DNA from 3 places in the Desulfitobacterium sp. PCE1 genome. Region 1 is predicted to be linked to each of the others. Evidence: a T-box and tRNA genes for the amino acid it is inferred to sense, from the RefSeq annotation. Region 1 holds a T-box; the other regions hold tRNA genes.

Region 1 (4,760 bases):
CATCCTGAGTGAAATTGCGAACCCGCAAGAGTCCGTTTAAGGCACCGGATAACTCATGACGATGCACTAAGCCCAGCTCTCCCATTCTCAAGGGAAGATCGCGATAGCTTCTCAGCTTTTGCTTATACATAATCATACCGCCGGGACAATTCATAGGCTTTACAGCGAAGTCCTCATCATCAATCTTGGTGGTATACATATTATCTTTATAATGATCCCAGTGACCAGAATTTTCCCACAGGTCGCGGCTTAGGATGATGGGAGTCTTGATTTCGTGATAGCCTCTCTTGCGATGCTCCTGACGCCAGAAATCTTCCAGCTGGTTACGCAGAACCATACCTTTGGGATGGAAGAAGGGAAAGCCAGGACCTTCATCGTGAAGGCTGAACAGATCCAGCTCCACGCCCAGTTTACGGTGATCACGGCGCTTTGCCTCTTCGAGCTTAAAGAGGTAGTCCTCCAGATCCTCTTTTTTGGCCCAGACCGTTCCATAGATCCGTTGGAGCATTTTATTCTTTTCACTGCCCCGCCAATAAGCACCGGCCACGTTCATGAGCTTGAAGGCTTTAACTACCCCAGTAGAGGGAATATGAGGACCGGCACAAAGATCAGTGAAGTTTCCTTGAGTATACATGGAAATCACTTCATCCTCAGGTAAGTCTTCAATCAACTCCACCTTGTACTTTTCTCCTTCTTCAGAGAAATACTTCAAAGAATCACTGCGGGAGATTTCTTTTCGTTCATAGGATTTATTCTCTTTAACCAAACGGCGCATCTCGGCTTCGATCTTTTCTAGATCCTCCGGTGTAAAAACATGCTCGGAATCAAAATCATAATAGAAGCCATTGTCAATAGCAGGCCCAATCCCTAATATGGTTCCCGGGAAAAGGTTCCGTACGGCTTCAGCCATAAGGTGAGAGGTGGAGTGCCTTAAAATCTTTAATCCTTCCTCAGAATCCACCGTGATAATCTCTACCTCAGCATCCTGGATTAAAGTATAAGACAAGTCCTTAAGCTCTCCATTCACTTTCCCGGCCACGGCAGCTTTCGCCAGACCTCTGGAGATGGAGGCTGCCAATTCCATGAGACTCTTACCTGATTCGATCTCTCGGATAGAGCCATCCTTTAACGTAATCTTTACCATCTTGGTCAACTCCTTATTCCTTTCAATTTTTAAACTTTATAATACGGAAAATAAAAAAGCCCTCATCCCAATATGGGACGAGAGCATTATTCCCGTGGTTCCACCCAAGTTAAAGCACCTCCCGGTTGCTTTCCCTTTGATCCCTTAACGCGGGCAGACGTCTGAGCATACTTTGCTTCAACTCAGCACTCCGGGGTGGTCTTCCTCTGCTTCTTTGTGAGAGATGCTTGCAGCCGGTGACATCTCCTCTCTAACACAAACAAAAACAAACTACTTTCCCCGTCATCGTTTTCATTTCATTATATCTATCCCTTTGCTCTTTGTCAAATCTTCTCACAGATAGAACAGCTTTCTGTACAATAACTGACGCGGCCTTCAAAAACCTTGCAGATCGTCTGCAGAGTATCTTTATACCCTTCATAACGAATATGCATCACAATTTTTCGCGGGGCCACAGCAATTAAAGCACTGACGAGAAGATCTTCATAAGTGAGTTCCTGAGAGGTATCCATAAAAGACAAATCATCCATGTATTTTTTGGTGATTTTTTTCCCTTCTTCATTATAAAGGTTGAACTTGCCTTGTCTTGTGATTCCTACATGCAAGGTATGAATACGGGGCTTTTGCGAATCCACAAAGCGCCTGAGCAAATTGATAAACTCTTCATATTCCGTTTCAATGACATGTTCGTTCACTACGTAGTTGACGGCTTTATGAATCTCTTCTTTATAGTCCTTGGCCCGGAATCGCAAAAAGCCTTCCATATCAAAGAGGGACTGAGCCTCTATGCATTTGACGATTTGGTTGACCAAGGATGCCTTACGATGAATGCGGTAACCCTTCCATTGTTGGGATTCTTGATTAAGGTATTGGAGAGCCTTCTCGAAAATCTGAACAACTTCCTCCCGTTTCATTTTATATTTGCTTTTGAGCAGCCAGCGGATATGATCTTTTTCCCAATGCTGCAAGATCGTTTCCGCAATAGCATTGGCTAAGTAATAGCTATGAATTTTTTTGGTGGTCTCCCGATCCTCTTCGATCGCTTCGAGCTGGAACTCACAATCTATCAACCAGTGCTTGCCTTGTTGATATTCGTGAAGCACCACCGGAAGCTTCTCCTGCTCTTGGAGCTGCCTAAGGCGCTCATAGATGCTCTCTCGATAATATTGAGTTCCAACCTGAACGGAGTGTTGTTCCACCACCCTGGCATCCCCTCCATAGTAGAGTATATGAGCAAGGTTTGCTCATATTGCGGCTTACCTCGAAATACTCAAGCTATTTCGTAAAGCCATATATTTCCTACTATTGCCAGGTTGACTCTCTCTTATTCCCCAAACTGCAGAAGCACTGTACCTTTGCATACAGAAAGGGAGTATCGCTTTAGACTGCTTTAAAAACAGTTTTTGCGACACTCCCTATTTCACCCTGCAGTTGATTATCTCGTTATTTGAATAAAACTCTTAATTCCAAAATCGCTCTTTAAAATATGGTCCAGTACCCAGCCGAAGATAAACTCTAAAAGTTTGCGAGTATGACCATCCTGGTCTTGGTCGATTGCCGAGAAGTCAATGGACTCTACCTCTTTGATGAAATCATCATGAGCTACCTTTTGCTTAAAATAACCCGGGTACTTGATTTTCAGCATAAAATCTTCTTCTGTTTTGAAATGGTTCACGGTATATTCCTTAAGCTCAGTGATGATTTGAATAATCTTATCGTACTTATCCGGCAGTAAGTAATTCTCTAATAAATCATAGATCTGATTGCCAATTTCGAATAGATGTTTATGCTGCTCATCGATCTCTTCCACTCCGATAGCATATTCCTCTTTCCATTTTAACACCACAATCACCTCTCTAACTCTCTATTTTCCAGTACCGACTTGAATATCTCCAGTACTATTTTACAACACCAAACTTGTTACAGCCAGTACCCTGAGCATTATCTACTCTGAAAAAGACCCGGAAGCTAATTCTCCAGGATTTTGCTTGCGGCGTTCACCCCATAAGCTGCACGGAGGTTTGGCTCGACTGTTAAGAAAGCGAGTTAACCAGCCCTGGAGCTACCCTTAAAATTATTCTACGGCATTAGCCAATTGTTCTTTGACATAATTAGGCAGAGCAAAGCATCCTTTATGGATCTCTGTATTATAGTATTGCGTTTTAATCTCCAAACCGTTCCAAGCTTGCTCATCAATATCGGTTAAAGGATCATACTTTTTCGAAGCAAAGCCAAAAAGCCAGTGTCCGGAGGGATAGGTTGGAATATGAGCTTGATAGACCCGGCAGACGGGGAAAAACTCCTTGATCCTTTTATGAGCCCGGCCCATGTTCTGTGCATAGCTTTCATAATAAGGACTCTCATGCTGATTCACCAGGATTCCATCATCCTTAAGAGCTTTATAGCAGTTACCGTAAAACTCCTTCGTGAATAGGCCTTCTCCTGGTCCAAAGGGATCCGTAGAGTCCACAATAATCAAATCATAGCTATTTTCTTTCGTCCGTATAAATCTCAATCCATCCTCAAAAAACAAATGAACCCGCGGATCCTTCAGCTTACAAGCCGTCTGGGGCAGATACTCTTTGCAGACATCCACCACCAGTTTATCGATTTCCACCATATCAATGTTCTCGATGGAGTCATAACGGGTTAATTCGCGGACAGTTCCCCCATCCCCGGCACCAATGACCAAAACATCTTTAATTTTGAGATTGGTAGCCATAGGAACATGGACAATCATATCGTGGTAGATAAATTCATCCTTTTGGGTCACCATCATCAATCCATCCAGGGTAAAAAAGGTACCAAACTCTTTGGACTCAAACACATCGATCCTTTGAAACTCACTCTGGCCTGAATAAAGCTGCCGATCCACCTTAATCGAAAAGCGAACGTTTTCCGTATGCTCTTCCGTATACCATAATTCCATAGCTATTCCTCCACGACTTTGATATTTTCAATATCCATATCCTCTGTACCTGTCAGAAAACAGCCTTTAATCTTAGAGTAAGCGATATAATCAATAATATCCTCCGTGATTTTTTCCCCTGGAGCTAAGATCGGTATACCTGGAGGATAGGCCATGACGAACTCCCCACTGACCTTACCTTTGCTTTCCTGGATGGGTACTGAGCGTTGCTGCGCGTAAAAAGCCTTCTGAGGTCCCATGACCACCACAGGATTGATATACTCATGATCAAACATGCCCGCTTTATCCCGCTGATAGCGTCGTTTAATCTCCGCCAAAGCTGAGACCAGACGCTCCAAAGCCAGGGCCCGATCCCCTACGGAGATAATGGCCAGAATATTGCCGATATCTCCAAATTCGATCTGAATCCCATAGTCATCCCGAAGGATATCGTAGACCTCAATGCCTGCCAGCCCGATATCCCGTGTGTGAATGGAGAGCTTGGTGCAATCAAAATCATAGACCGAGTCCCCATTGTTCAGCTCTTTGCCAAAAGCATAATAGCCGCTCAGCTTATTCACTTCATCACGGCCATAATTAGCCAGATAGAGCGCTTTATCAAAGATACGTTGGCCGTTTAACGCTAAGTTGCGCCGGGAAATATCCAGAGAAGATAAAAGCAGATAGGAAGCACTGGTGGTCTGAGTT
Region 2 (4,760 bases), 520 kb from region 1:
TATCTTCCTTTACCATTTCTTCCTCTTTGGTTCAACCCTTTATCGGCTATTATCTGGATCGCCGCGGCAAGCGTTGGTTTGTCTATGTAGGAACCCTATGGATGGGCATATTGCTCAGCTTGACAGGGGTTGTTCATGAGAATTATATCCTTCTGGTTACTTTAGCTACTCTGGCCGGCCTTGGTACGGCGGCCTTTCATCCCCAGGCTTCTACCATGGTCAATATTCTCAGCGGAGATTATAAAGCGGTTTTACTTTCCGCGTTCATTGCCTTTGGTAATTTTGGTTTTGCCCTTGGCCCTCTGCTCTTAGTGCCCTTATTTGAAGCCCATGGGTTACAGGGAACCCTCTACATGGTGATTCCCGGCGTGATGGTATCCTTGCTGCTCCTATTCTTTGCTCCCCGAGTCAATGTCTCTCCCGAAAACCCCCCTGAGTTTTCCGCTCTGGTGGTTTCTCTGAAAGCCGCTGCAAAGGAACTAAGCGCTATCGTCGGAGTCATCGCCATACGTTCTTTAGCTTATACAGGAATGCTCACCATGCTACCTTTGTATTTTAAATCCCAGAATTTATCCAATATCGCGGCCAGCCACCTGGTAACCATTATGCTTGCCTCTGGAGCGGTGGGTGGAATTATCGGCGGTTTTGTCTCCGATCGATTTGGCCGGAAGCCTTTAATCGTAGGATCCCTCCTTCTGACTACACCTTTGTTCTTTGCCTTCCTCTACACAGAGGGAACCTTAAGCACTGTCTTCCTGGCCTTAGCAGGGGCTTCTTTGCTCTCGAGCTTTTCTGTGACCGTGGTCGCGGCTCAAGAGGTTATTCCCAATAATAAAGCCATGGCAGCAGGTTTAACTTTAGGCTTCGCCGGAGGAATCGGGGGCCTTGCGGTGGTTCTGATCGGCCGCATCGCCGATCTTTGGGGGCTTCAAGCGGCTATTTCCACCCTCTTTGTCCTGCCCCTTGTCGCCGGTCTGATGGCGCTATTTATGAAAAGCCGTCCTGCGGCACGGGTGCAGCGGAGTGCTTAGACATTAAATTTTAAAAATAAGATTGGCGATGAATATTACTCTTCTGCTTCTCCAGTGATTTTTCATAAACCCATTTTTGGAGCCCGCCTGTTGATGAAATGGCAAGTTCGGCAAACTCATCAGCCTTTTTATAATCTTGTTCTCTATAGGCTGCTTCTGCTTCAAGTGCATATTGTAGATGTTTATGCTTAATCTGGGCTTTATAAGTCTCGAATTCCTCAAATTTCCCGTTAAGTAAAGCAATTAAAGCCAGGTTATAATACCGAATATTTCTGTCTTTAATCTCTTGAGCGGTTGCTTCGGCTTCTCTCAGGAGATTTTTTTCTATTTGCACTGTGGCCGTGAGAGCGATTTTAGCTTGCTTGTAGAAAGAGCTGAGCCTTGCCAATTGGATCTCTGCTTCTTGATAATCTTTTTCTATTAGTGAAAGCAATAGGGCATAGTAGGGATGTTTCCTCTTCCGCTGAACATATTTGTCCACTATATTTATGTTCTTCGTATAGATAGCAATGTAGAGATAGAATGCCACACCACAAATCACCAAAATTACGTAGAGATACAGTAACAACGGTATCAAATTGATTTCTAATCCGAAATAATCTTCCGAGATAGCTATCACTACCCCAAGTACTATTCCCAGCAAAATAAAAGATGAATAGTATACTACTCTCCTATTCATTTATTAAACCCACTTTCAGTTAATTGTCTCCCAACTTAACTAGCATGTATAATCTTGACTAATAAACTGCTTTTAATCCCTGCTCCCGAAAAACCCTTTCCTATCGACTTTAGCCATAGAAAAAAGCCTGCACCCTTGCAGGCTTGAAGATCATAAAGGGTCGATGGCAGGGCTCGAAGGTTGCAAGTCTTTGATTGAAACTTTTATTAACCGTTATTGACGTCAATAAAAGGGACTGCACCACCGGTAACATTGGGAAGTTTACCATCCCATTTTTCAATGGCTTTAATCTTGGCTTCAATTTCCCTTAGTTTTACAAGTTCAGGAGTAACTTCTTGCTTTTGGAGTCGTAGAGATTCTGCTTCAGCTTTTGCCTGCTCTACTTTTTGCTTGGCCTCGATTTCAATTCTTTGCAGATCAAGATTAGCTTTTAAAGCTTGCTGCTCAGCAATTTGTTTTTGTTCAATCGCGTTATTGAATTCCTGACTAAATTTGAATTCAGTTATATTGATTTCGTCTAGAACCGCATAGTAAGTTGCTAATTTTGTAGAGAGAGTCTCTTTGATCTTGGCACTAACTTCTGAACGTTTGGAGATCAGCTCTTCAGCAGTATATTGGGCTGTGATTGCTTTGACTGCTTCACCGATGGCTGGATCGACAATTCGTTCTCCATAAGATAATCCGACGTTTTGATAGAGCTTATTCACTTGATTAGGGTCAAGGTGAAAGTTAACCGCAACGGTTGTCGTGACAATTTGCAGGTCTTTTGAAGCGGCTGTTTGCTCGGATTGGGATTTTTGGACACGCACCTCTACAGGGATTACGTCTTGAACGAAGGGAATCTTAAAATGTAATCCTTCTGTCAAGACGACAGGGCGAACAGCCCCTAATTGCAGAACAATACCTCTTTGGCCTGCATTCACGATGACAAAGGCGTCCAGTGCCAGGATAACAAGAAATACAATCACAATGCCAAAGGCAATGAAGTTTTTGCCCATTTTCATTTTAGGAACCATATTGACAACTTTTTCAGAATCCAATTCATATCCTCCCTTTTAATTTAATTGTGATACAGAAGCTTCTCCTTAACTATACCTTATGACAATAATAAAAATCTATCTTTTCTTGCTCAGCAAGAGGGAAATTATAACAAAAGACCATTTCTCAAAACCAATAATTCAGCCTGCATCAAGCAGAATTCATAGGCTTTAAGAAATGGTCTTAATCATTTTTAAAAAAATGGAGCCGATGGCAGGACTCGAACCTGTAACCTGCTGATTACAAATCAGCTGCTCTACCAATTGAGCTACATCGGCTTGTCTTGCGACAAAATCTATAATAGCATAAGGCAAAAACTTTTTCAACACCAAAATAAACAAAAAAACAAAAGATAATAATCTCAGATGATTTCCCAAAGCAGGTTAGGGGCATACTAATTTTGCTTAAAAGGGAGGGCACATGATGAGCAATCTAACCTATGAAGAAATATTCGGCCGTCTGGTCAAAGCCTCTTATCAGGGAAAGCTCCAGGAGGAAATCGATTCCCTGGAATCTTCCGGAGATGAGCATACCAAGCAGTATGTCCAATATGCTTTAGGTAAAGGTGATCCGGATAAGGTCGTCTTTCAGATTAAATCCTGCAATAGAGGGTGTTCTGAAGAGGATCATAATTGCGAAGCCTCCTGTCTCTTTAATGCAGTAGTCCGGGATATGGAAGGTAATGTGATCATTCAGGACCGGAACTGCACCCATTGCGGAGAATGCATCGAGACCTGCTCTTTAGACAGTTTAGTGGATAAAAAGGAGTTTATTCCTCTGGTGGAAATCCTCCAGTCTAAGGAGATCCCTGTCTTTGCTATGGTAGCTCCGGCGATTATCGGGCAATTTGGTGGTGATGTGGCCATGGGGCAACTTCGTGCTGCTCTGAAGCATCTCGGCTTTTATGGGATGATTGAGGTAGCACTTTTTGCTGATGTTCTGAGCTTAAAGGAAGCCTTGGAATTTGACAAGCACGTTCAAACGGATAAGGATTTTGTCCTTACCAGTTGTTGCTGCCCAATCTGGGTAGGGATGGTAAAAAGGGTCTATGATACCCTGGTTCCTCATATCTCTCCCTCGGTATCCCCTATGGTAGCCTGTGGGAGGAGTATTAAACGCCTGCATCCCGATGCCAAAACGGTCTTTATCGGTCCTTGCATTGCCAAAAAAGCTGAAGCCAAGGAACCGGACATTCGAGACGCGGTGGATGCTGTGTTGACTTTTCACGAGCTTAAGCAAATTTTTGAGGCCACGGATATTGATCCCTCAGAGATGGAGGATATACCCAGTGAACACTCCTCCACCAGCGGTAGGATCTATGCCCGCACTGGCGGAGTCTCCAAATCTATCTCCGATACATTAAACCGTATTCGGCCGGATAAGCCGGTGAAGATTAAATCCATTCAAGCTAATGGAGTTAAAGAATGCAAGGCCCTCCTCAATGATATTATGAACAACGAGATTAAGGCAAACTTCTATGAGGGCATGGGCTGCCCCGGCGGCTGTGTGGGAGGACCCAAGGCTATACTGAATGCAGAGAAGGGCACTGAGTTTGTAAACAAGTACGGAGCAGAGGCAGACGCCCATACTCCCGCGGATAATCAGCATGTACTGGAACTGCTTAAGCAATTAGGTATAGATAGTGTAGAGGAGCTTTTAGGAGGAGAGTCCGCGGCAATTTTCCAACGGGATTTCTAAATTAATTTCAGATGGGGGCTGATACCATGGATACCCAACAGCAGGCGACGATTAAACAAGCCTCGGTAATTGAGTTAAAACCGAATACAACAAACATACACTCTGAGAAAGACATATGCCCGGAGAAAAATATAAGTCCGGGAAAGCAAACTACAAAGAATAAGAAGATGACCCTGCTCATGTTCAGCGGTGAGTATGATAAAGCCTTGGCAGGTTTGATTCTGGCTAATTCAGGGCGGGAGATGGGTATGGATGTGACTATGTTTTTTGCCTTTTGGGGGCTTTGTCTAGTACGAGATCCTGAAAAAATGACG
Region 3 (4,760 bases), 510 kb from region 1:
ATAAGGTCAGGAAAACCAGGTTCGGTGCAGCCAATGCAGGGGGAATTGCACCCTATAGGCCAGTTGTAGCGATCATTCCAACGACGGATCGGGCAATCCGCATAGGTGACCGGGCCTTTACAGCCTACCCGGTAAAGACATTCCTTCTGACCGATATCTGTAGCAAATATACCTTGGTCATAGTAGCGACGACGGGGGCAATTATTATGGATAGTTTCTCCGTAAAACATTTTGGGCCGGCCAAATTTCTCTAGCTCTGGCTCCCCATAAAGAGCCAAATGAAGGAGAGTCCCCATGATCCAATCCGGATGGGCAGGGCAGCCGGAGACGTTAATCACCCGGCGCTCAGGTAAAATGTTTTGTACCCCGGTGCACTGCGTAGGATTAGGGTACCCGGCGACGGGTCCTCCATAGGTAGCGCAATGGCCAATAGCCACTACATATTTGGCTTTTAGCCCCAGTCTGCGTACCAGATCCAGACCAGTGACCAGTTGGCCATTTTCTAGTCCGGCGTGGTTATAATGACCTCCGTCCCGACGAATCATAGCCCCTTGAACAAGAAGGACAAATTCATGAGCTCGATTTTTTTCTGTCTCCAATAAGACATTATAGGCTAGCTCCCCTTGAGATTGCATCATGGTCCAGTCATAACGCCATTCGGTAATGTTGGTAAATACATCGGATAGAGTGGGTGACCAGATATTATCTAAGGAGATGCTATCTCCGGTACAGGTTCCTGTTTCCACCATGACAATGGGAAGTTTTTTGATTTCACCTTGAGCGAGAGCTTTTTCTAGTTCGGGGGTTACTAAGCTGATAAAGTTGCCTAGAATTGCTCCTTTGACTACCAGCTTAAGAAATTCTCGACGATTGAGCACGGCATAACCCTCCTTAATAGAATATATTTCCCCAGGATATGTAAAAAAATCCATCCAAGAAAACAGATTGAAGTTATAAAGGAAAACCTCATTGGATTCTAAAAAATTGGAAGAAACAACGAAAAAGGGAGCGCCCTTAACTACATTAATAGTTTAGGGACACTCCCTTTTTCGTTTGGGTAACGAAGTAGACTGGTTACAAATTCCTGCGTCCAGGAATTTATTACGCAATGTCAGGCAAACGCGGTATTTTTCCTGACTATGACAAAATACCATGGAATGTGTCGAATATCAAGGAACAATTTGTTCATAGATAGGAAAATAGTACCGTAAATCAGGCAAGAACATAAGAAAGGCTTAGTTTTTCTTCTTTTTCATCTTTTGTTTCGGGTGTTTTCCTTTTTCCGCAGCTTGCTGCTCCTCAATGGATTTCTGTTTTTTAGCCTTATTCCATTGGACAATTCGGTTAAATGCAAAAGCGATTGTTATAGCCAGAAAAGCACTGACCACATAAGTAAGTTCCATACTATTGGCAAAGCGATCACTTTGGACAGGAAGGACGATATTAAAGCAAACAAATGCGATACCAAAGAAGCCAAAAATCATCATGTCTTCCCTTTTTTGAGATTGCAAAAAAAACTCACCTCTCTTCTGTGACATAATTCGATATAATCAAATAATTATCCTTCCAGGAATGGACAATGACCACATTATTGCATTGTTCATATAATGCAAAGTGATAGAAATGCAGCAACATAATCGATGATATAGGAGGTTAAAGGATGAACTTTCGCTTTTTCCCATGGACACAACCTACGAATTACGGTCATCTTTTCCTCGGGCTAGATACCCGAGTTCCTTTAGCTGCAGGAGGCTCAGTCCCCGGGATAAACTTTGATAATGGGGCTACGACCCCGCCGTTTCTTTCTGTCCTTGAGGAGATCAACCGTTTTGCCCCTTTATATGGCTCTGTTCATCGGGGAGCAGGGTATAAATCCGTTGTGTCTTCCCAAATTTATGAGCAGGCCAGGACCGAGGTTCTCAAGTTTGTTGGAGGAGACTCCCGGACGGATGTGGTTATCTTTGTAAAAAACACTACAGAAGCAATTAATAAACTGGCTAATCATTTGTGGAATAAAAACAAAAAAGAGGTCATCTTGACCACCTGGATGGAGCATCATTCCAATCTTCTTCCCTGGCGGGAAAAATTCCATCTGGACTACATAGAGATTGATGAACAGGGGCGCCTGCGCATGGACGACCTCAGGGCTAAGCTGGAGCTCTACCAAGGTGCAGTCAAACTCGTGACGGTCACAGGTGCTTCCAACGTTACAGGCCATCGGAACCCAATTCATAAGATTGCTGAGCTTTCCCACCGCTATGGGGCGAAAATTTGTGTGGATGGAGCACAACTGGTTCCTCATGCTCCTGTAGATATGCGCCCATCCCACTCCATAGAGCATATTGATTTCTTGGCTTTCTCAGCCCACAAGATGTATGCCCCTTTCGGTACCGGGGTATTAATTGGTCCCCGTGCCTTTTTCGAACAGGGGGCTCCGGATTATCAGGGCGGGGGGACGGCTCGGATGGTAACACCAGATCGTGTCCTCTGGTATGATGCTCCAGGTAAGGAAGAGGCCGGGACTCCCAATCTTATGGGGGTAGTAGCACTTGTCGCCGCTGTACGGACACTGAGTGCAATAGGTATGAAAAAAGTATTACAGCATGAAGAAGGTTTACTAGGATATGCCTATGAGCAATTGCGCTGGATGGAGGGAATAACTTTTTATGGGGGAATACCTCTTAATCAGCAGCAACTTTCCCAGCGAATTGGGGTGATCTCCTTTAATGTGGAAGGTTTATTTCACGAAGATGTAGCAGAGTACTTGGCTAAGGAAGGAGGAATCTCTGTGCGCAATGGCTGTTTTTGTGCTCAACCTTACGTACAGCGGCTTTTGCATATCTCCAGGCAAGAGATGGAATACCACATGGCTAATCCCTCCTTGCCTCACCCTGGGATGGTCAGAGCAAGTTTAGCCCTCTACAACACCAAAGCAGAAATCGACTCCTTTCTTGATGTCCTGGGGAGGATTGTCAGCTCTCGTCCGAGGATCTTTCGGTCCCTGAGAACAGGGAATTGATCCATATATCTTCAATAACTTTCTATAAGTTTTCACAAATCGTTCACACTCTCGCAACACATTGCTCACTTTTATTGGTTATTATATAACCATACCTTTTCCTTTTAGCCTCCTTTGAAGATATATTTTTTCTTCCCCTGTCATAACTGGCAGGGTCTTATTTTTTTTGAGCCCTTTGGCGGTCCGATTGAGTAGCAGCCTCTGACAAGATTCTCAGGGGTTTTTTGGTTTCAGCAAGGACTTCATGGCTCTTGTGAAAAAGAAAAGAATCCCCACGTCTGGGGATTCTTTATTGCGCAAGTCTAGAAGACAAAGCGACCGCGTTTTTTATGAACTTGATTGCTTTATTTTCCTGACTCTTACAAAAAAGTAACACGGGACATGCGTAAAGTCAATGTTTTCAACAAATATAGACACTAAAATATACGAATTTTCTCAATTAATTCACTTCCAGTGGGTATAACTGAGAATAAATAACCCAAGGAACAAGTTGTTCCTGTTGACTTAAAGAAAGAAATCAGGTAGAATTACATTCGTTAAAAAGTGCCGATGTGGCTCAGAGGTAGAGCAGCTCACTCGTAATGAGCAGGTCGTCGGTTCGATTCCGACCATCGGCTCCAATGGAATCCTTATCCTGCAAGAGGTTGCGGGATTTCTTTTTTTTAGCGGTAGTGCTTCCGTTGCAACCGCGTTGCAACGATTTTTTGTATAAACGAAAACCACCTGCTATGCAGGTGGTTCCAGAAAGCTTTAGCTATGAGTAGAAAAACCTACCCCCCTTTGATAGAATAGTGCAGGTTTCGCCAACCGCACTAGACAAAGAGGAGGTAGATATCCCAATGGATACAGAAAGTTTAGCACATACTCGATGGAACTGTAAATATCATATCGTATTTGCCCCAAAATATCGAAGACAAATCATTTATGGAAAAATCAAAAAGGATATAGGAAAGATAATAAGAACATTGTGCGATTATAAGAAAGTAGAAATCATCGAAGCCAATGCCTGTGCGGATCACATCCATATGCTGGTGTCGATCCCTCCGAAATTAAGTGTATCGGCATTTATGGGATACCTGAAAGGGAAGAGCTCATTGATGATTTTCGATCGACATGCCAATTTAAAGTATAAGTATGGTAACCGGCATTTCTGGTGCAGAGGCTATTACGTTGACACAGTAGGGAGAAATAAAAAAGCGATAGAACAGTATATCCGAAAGCAGTTGCAGGAGGACATTGCAGCAGATCAACTAAGTATCAAGGAATTTGTAGATCCATTTACAGGGGAGGCTATAGAGAAGAAGAAAAAATAGCCCCCCAACCCCTTTAGGGGTAGCACGGGGCAGAGTGCGGTTGGCGGAACTTTCAGTGAGCCTTAAGGCTCAGCCTGTACCCTGCCCTTATAGGGCTAGAGCAAACCACCCGCTGAGCGGGTGGTCATGATTGGTTTTAGGCTTTAAATGGCCATCGATTTTTGAATAGGATAAAATACCTTTTTCAAATGTGGTAACCTCTTTTGTGCAAAAAATAAATGCTTAGCTCCAAACTTGTCTCAGATTTCTTTTATCAAGCATATCTTATTGTATACTCATTTTTAACGGATGATATGTTATAGGAGGTTTGATCTATGTATAGAAATCGACTTTTTCGGAGTGGCGGATATACGGGATATCAATACTCCGTAGGGGGCTATAATGGATACGGCGAAGTGGGCCTGGGGACCCTTCTGCTCACTGCTCTT

The links. A T-box is a leader RNA that pairs with one kind of tRNA and senses whether it is charged. The one in region 1 lies ahead of thrS (threonine--tRNA ligase), so its partner is inferred to be a tRNA-Thr.
Region 2: it has a tRNA-Thr gene. The T-box ahead of thrS (threonine--tRNA ligase) is inferred to sense a tRNA for this amino acid. The anticodon was not compared.
Region 3: it has a tRNA-Thr gene. The T-box ahead of thrS (threonine--tRNA ligase) is inferred to sense a tRNA for this amino acid. The anticodon was not compared.

Annotation. Positions count from the first base shown of each region.
Region 1 covers NZ_KB913023.1:151,621-156,380, reverse strand. The annotation lists gene thrS (threonine--tRNA ligase) at 1-1,144, opposite strand, end outside; T-box leader at 1,215-1,439, opposite strand; gene ytxC (putative sporulation protein YtxC) at 1,468-2,343, opposite strand; gene DESPCE1_RS0100785 (bacteriohemerythrin) at 2,580-2,987, opposite strand; gene speE (polyamine aminopropyltransferase) at 3,219-4,073, opposite strand; gene DESPCE1_RS0100775 (aminotransferase class I/II-fold pyridoxal phosphate-dependent enzyme) at 4,076-4,760, opposite strand, start outside.
Region 2 covers NZ_KB913023.1:669,654-674,413, reverse strand. The annotation lists gene DESPCE1_RS0103335 (MFS transporter) at 1-1,031, shown strand, start outside; gene DESPCE1_RS0103330 (hypothetical protein) at 1,042-1,710, opposite strand; gene DESPCE1_RS0103325 (prohibitin family protein) at 1,917-2,750, opposite strand; tRNA gene DESPCE1_RS0103320 (tRNA-Thr) at 2,951-3,026, opposite strand; gene DESPCE1_RS0103315 ([Fe-Fe] hydrogenase large subunit C-terminal domain-containing protein) at 3,172-4,446, shown strand; gene DESPCE1_RS20965 (DsrE/DsrF/DrsH-like family protein) at 4,614-4,760, shown strand, end outside.
Region 3 covers NZ_KB913023.1:664,382-669,141, forward strand. The annotation lists gene DESPCE1_RS0103280 (hydrogenase small subunit) at 1-878, opposite strand, end outside; gene DESPCE1_RS0103285 (hypothetical protein) at 1,236-1,511, opposite strand; gene DESPCE1_RS0103290 (aminotransferase class V-fold PLP-dependent enzyme) at 1,661-3,019, shown strand; tRNA gene DESPCE1_RS0103295 (tRNA-Thr) at 3,565-3,639, shown strand; gene tnpA (IS200/IS605 family transposase) at 3,859-4,332, shown strand; gene DESPCE1_RS23935 (hypothetical protein) at 4,647-4,760, shown strand, end outside.